2 regions of the Paenibacillus sp. fava2 genome follow, and region 2 is predicted to be linked to the other one. Evidence: predicted binding sites of a transcription regulator. Region 2 holds the regulator's gene; the other holds the start of a gene.

Region 1 (2,412 bases), 200 kb from region 2:
GCCGTAATTATTGACGGAACTACGCCGCTTCCGAATGAAATCGGCCTGGCCGTCGGCCTTGCTTTTGCCCATGAGAGTAAATATTACATCGTGCTTCCCGGACCTCCGCGTGAGATGAAGCCGATGTTTACTGACAAAGTCAAGCCCTGGCTGCTGCAGCATGCCCTCACCACAGAAATGCCGATCTACTCCAAGATGCTCAAGTTCGCGGGTATCGGTGAATCGCTGCTGGAGGACAAGCTGATAGATCTGATCCGCAACCAGACTGACCCAACTATTGCGCCCTATGCCAAGGAAGGTGAAGTGACGGTACGGATCTCAACCAAAGCGCCTTCGGAGCGTGAAGCGATGCAGAAGCTGGATGTGCTCGAGGAGCAGATGAAGGCAATTCTGCCTGAGAACATGTACGCCAACATCGATGTACCGCTGGAACAGCTGCTGGTGGACTGGATGGCGGATGCCGGCCTGACTCTCAGCGCAGCCGAGAGCTGTACCGGCGGTTTATTAATGGAGAGCATTACGAACATTCCGGGCAGTGCATCCATGTTCAAGGGCGGCATTGTCTGCTACTCCAATGAACTAAAGAAAAAGCTGCTGAACGTGCCCGCCTCTTATCTGGAAGGTCCTGATGCTGTCGGAGCTGTCAGCCGCGAGGTTGCAGAGGTGCTGGCGGACCAGGTCAGAATGCTGGCCGACAGCGACTTCGGCTTGTCGGTTACCGGGGTAGCAGGACCGGGATACTCGGAGCGCAAGCCGGTCGGGCTGGTATTCGTCGGCCTGGCCGAACGCGGACACAAGACAGAGGTCTTTGAGCTTAACCTCAAAGGAACACGCGAGAACATCCGGCTTCGTTCGGTCAAAGCGCTATTGTACCGTCTATGGCGCCGGCTGGAGGAACGCAAGGTGGAGACTCCGCTTGAAGGATCGGCCTTGCAATAGTTCCGCAGGGCGGTATATAATTGTAAATACGGAAGAACCGTGGCATAGTGAACCATTTGCTGCGGTTTTTTGTTTTTGTGGCTGCGGTTAGCCTGTAAATGTGAGTCTGCTACACCGGCTGGTTAATGACTATGTATGGTGCGTTCCTCATGGAAGGGGGCTTACAATAAAAGGGTATAATTCGCCCGCGGTCAAAAAAAACGAATGTATGTTCGAAAAAAAGCTTGGCAAGACCTCTAAAACACGGTATTATATTACTATAAACAAGTGAAGGAAGTGGTCTGATTGTCAGATCGTCGTGCTGCGCTGGATATGGCGCTTCGTCAAATAGAAAAACAATTTGGTAAAGGTTCGATCATGAAATTGGGTGAATCCAATCACATGAAAGTGGAAGTTGTACCAAGCGGAGCCTTGGCACTTGATATTGCCCTGGGTATTGGCGGACTTCCAAAAGGACGTATTATAGAAGTATATGGACCGGAATCTTCCGGTAAAACAACGGTTGCCCTGCATGCTATCGCTGAAGTACAGAAGGTTGGCGGACAAGCTGCCTTCATCGATGCGGAACATGCGCTCGACCCTAAATATGCCAACGCGCTTGGCGTCAACATTGATGAGCTTCTGCTGTCCCAGCCGGATACAGGAGAACAGGCGCTGGAGATCGCTGAAGCACTTGTGCGCAGCGGTGCAGTAGACATTATTGTCGTTGACTCCGTGGCGGCACTGGTGCCTAAGGCGGAGATTGAAGGCGATATGGGGGATTCCCACGTTGGTCTCCAAGCCCGTCTGATGTCCCAGGCTCTGCGGAAGCTGTCCGGTGCGATCAACAAATCCAACACGATCGCCATCTTCATCAACCAGCTGCGTGAGAAGATCGGCGTTATGTTCGGTAATCCCGAAACGACTCCGGGCGGCCGGGCATTGAAGTTCTACTCCTCGGTGCGTCTTGATGTACGCCGTGTAGAGAGCATCAAGATGGGTAATGATGTAGTCGGTAACCGTACCAAGATCAAAGTCGTGAAGAACAAGGTAGCTCCTCCGTTCAAACAGGCAGACGTTGATATCATGTATGGTGAGGGCATCTCGAAGGAAGGAAGCCTTGTCGATATCGGAACGGAAATGGACATTGTCAACAAGAGCGGAGCCTGGTATTCCTATGAAGGCGAACGGCTTGGCCAGGGACGTGAGAATGCCAAGCAGTTCCTCAAGGAGCATCCGGAAATTGCCTTGCTGATTGAGAACAAGATCCGTGAAGCAAGCAACCTTACCACCATTGTTGCTGCCCCTTCGGAAGCTGAGGTTGCAGCGGAGAAAGAGGAAGAAGATAATCTGCTGCTTGAAATTGAATAATACGTTTAACTAATATTGAGCGCCCTGTGTAAGATTGCAGCAGGGCGCTTATTTATTGATAATTAATAGTTAAGCTTTCACATTTTATATCGTTAGAGTGAGAGGTGAACGAACTGTGGTAAT
Region 2 (2,412 bases):
AGCCATCTCGGCATCTCTTATACTATAAAACGTAAAAGAGGTGTTAATATGGCAGAAAGAGATCGGTTAAGAATCCGCAGAGCAATTCGTGCTCTGCTGGCACAGCGGGCCATTCTTCTGGAGCGGCTTGAAGAAATTAATGAAAATCTGCGCAGATTGCCGAATCCGAGCCGGGCCAGACGTGAATTGCTGGCAGCGCGGGCGTCTATCCGGGAAGCCCTCCGCTTGAACCGTATCGCAATCAGATTGTTGCGCAGTGTACTGTAGAGAATGGCAGGTACAGAAGGATAAAGCATGCAGAAAGGACACCCCGCTCCGCGGAGGTGTCTTTTCTGCATTATAGGCGGAATCTGCGTCTCCTACTCCCTGATGGTGACCCGTGTGCCGATAGGAACGATGCGTGACAAAGCAAGAACATCTTCGTTATACATCCGGATGCAGCCGTGTGAGACCATATGGCCGATCGAGGCAGGGTTATTGGTTCCGTGGATGCCGTAATGGGGTTTGGACAGGCCCATCCAAAAGACGCCGAACGGCCCGCCGGGATTGGGCTGCTTGTTAATAATGGTATATTCGCCTTCGGGTGAAGCTGTCAGCATCGTACCGATTCCTACAGGGAAGCCGCGGGTCACAATGTTATTATCCAGCAGATACAGCATACGCTGCGACAGGTCAACAATAATCCGGTAATTGGGCATTGTCATCAGCACTCCTTCTGCAATCAGAATATGTGCGGAATACCGGACCCGTGAACTTGAATTTCAGGACAGAAAAAAGGCTGCTGCACAATGGATGCGCAACAGCCTCGGGAGGATTAATTAATGGATATCACGGAAAAGTCCAATGACTCTGCCAAGGATGGTAACCCGGTTCAAGCGGAGAGGTTCGTAAGCCGGGTTCTCCGGCTGCAGGCGGATATGATCACGTTCTTTATAGAAGGTCTTGACAGTAGCTTCGTCTTCTTCAGTCATTGCTACAACGATATCACCGTTATCTGCTGTCTGCTGCTGGCGGACAATAACATAGTCGCCATCCATAATTCCGGCCTCAACCATGCTGTCTCCGAGCACGGAGAGCATGAAGACCTTGTTGTCACCGACATAATGGGTAGGCAGCGGGAAGTAATCCTCAATATTCTCGGTAGCGGTAATCGGCACCCCGGCGGTGACTTTACCAACAACAGGAATACGGGTAACCGTCTGTACGAACTGATGTACATTCTCTGAATCTTCCTGGCCAAGCAGTTCTATAGCGCGAGGCTTCGTAGGGTCACGGCGGATCAGACCCTTCTTCTCTAGACGGTCCAGATGACCATGCACGGTGGAACTGGAGGCAAGACCGACAGCTTCCCCGATTTCCCGGACAGACGGAGGATAACCCTTGCTGCGGACTTCGTTACGTATGAATTCCAGGATCGCCAGCTGACGACTCGAAATCTTTGACATTGGAATCAACCCCATATAGTATGTTTGGGAAAATTATAACATAGAACTTCCGTTCGTACAAACATAAGTTCTAACTATTTCATAATAACATTTGGATGATGCTGTCAGAAGAGGTAGAATAGAGCCGGAAAACAAGGGGAACAATTGTTCGAAAAAATCTATTGATCAAAACACATGTTCGTGTTATATTAATCTCAAATTTAAGAACACGTGTTTGGAGGTCGATGATTTTGTTAAAGTACAGTACTTACCGCAGCATCTACGATGAGACCCGTGAGGTTCAATCTGCCGGAGATGATTCTGTTTTAGAATATGTAATCCGTATGAAGAAGTCAGCAGCAACCCTGTTCGGTACATTAATGAGCCTGTTCCGCAGAGGCCAGCTGGTGAAGCTTGCCATGATCCTGATGCTGGCGGTCTCCGGCTTCACAGTGGTAGGTAATGTATTTGCAGGATCAGTATCCTCAGTGATGCCGGCTGAACGTGTGGTAGTGGAACGCGGCGACTCCCTCTGGAGCATTGCGCTTGCACATAAACCGTCTGACATGAGGACGGTTGTATATATAGAAGGAATCGAGAAAGCGAGCGGGCTCAAGGGCAGTGACATACAGGCCGGGGATGTCCTGACACTGCCGGCATATTAATTGGGATTGCTTAAATATCAACTATAGTTCACGCCATAAAGAGCTTGCAGGGAGGAGACCTTGACAAGCTCTTTTTCTCATGGCAAAGTTAGAATGAATTTATAGGGGAGGGGAAAGCATTGAATATAGACGAATTGGTCGCACGCATCAATGAATTGGCACGCAAGCAGAAGAGCAGCGGCCTGACAGAAGAGGAACTGGCGGAACGCGCCCGGCTCCGCGAAATCTACCTGGGCAACATCCGCAGAAATTTCCGGGCACAGCTGGATACCATTGAGATTGTGGATAACGATGATCAGGGCAACAAGGGGCTTACGCATTAG

Evidence for each region. The regulator LexA, encoded in region 2, represses DNA repair genes until DNA is damaged. The targets are predictions, from matches to a motif close to CGAACATATGTTCG.
Region 1: the regulator LexA is predicted to act here: its motif matches at 1,141-1,154, upstream of recA (recombinase RecA).

What each region holds. Positions count from the first base shown of each region.
Region 1 covers NZ_CM177755.1:4,409,466-4,411,877, reverse strand. The annotation lists gene AC4G46_RS19150 (competence/damage-inducible protein A) at 1-939, shown strand, start outside; gene recA (recombinase RecA) at 1,225-2,289, shown strand; gene AC4G46_RS19140 (regulatory protein RecX) at 2,405-2,412, shown strand, end outside.
Region 2 covers NZ_CM177755.1:4,209,205-4,211,616, reverse strand. The annotation lists gene AC4G46_RS18245 (hypothetical protein) at 49-267, shown strand; gene AC4G46_RS18240 (L,D-transpeptidase) at 360-698, opposite strand; gene lexA (transcriptional repressor LexA) at 819-1,445, opposite strand; gene AC4G46_RS18230 (LysM peptidoglycan-binding domain-containing protein) at 1,676-2,089, shown strand; gene AC4G46_RS18225 (DUF896 domain-containing protein) at 2,209-2,412, shown strand.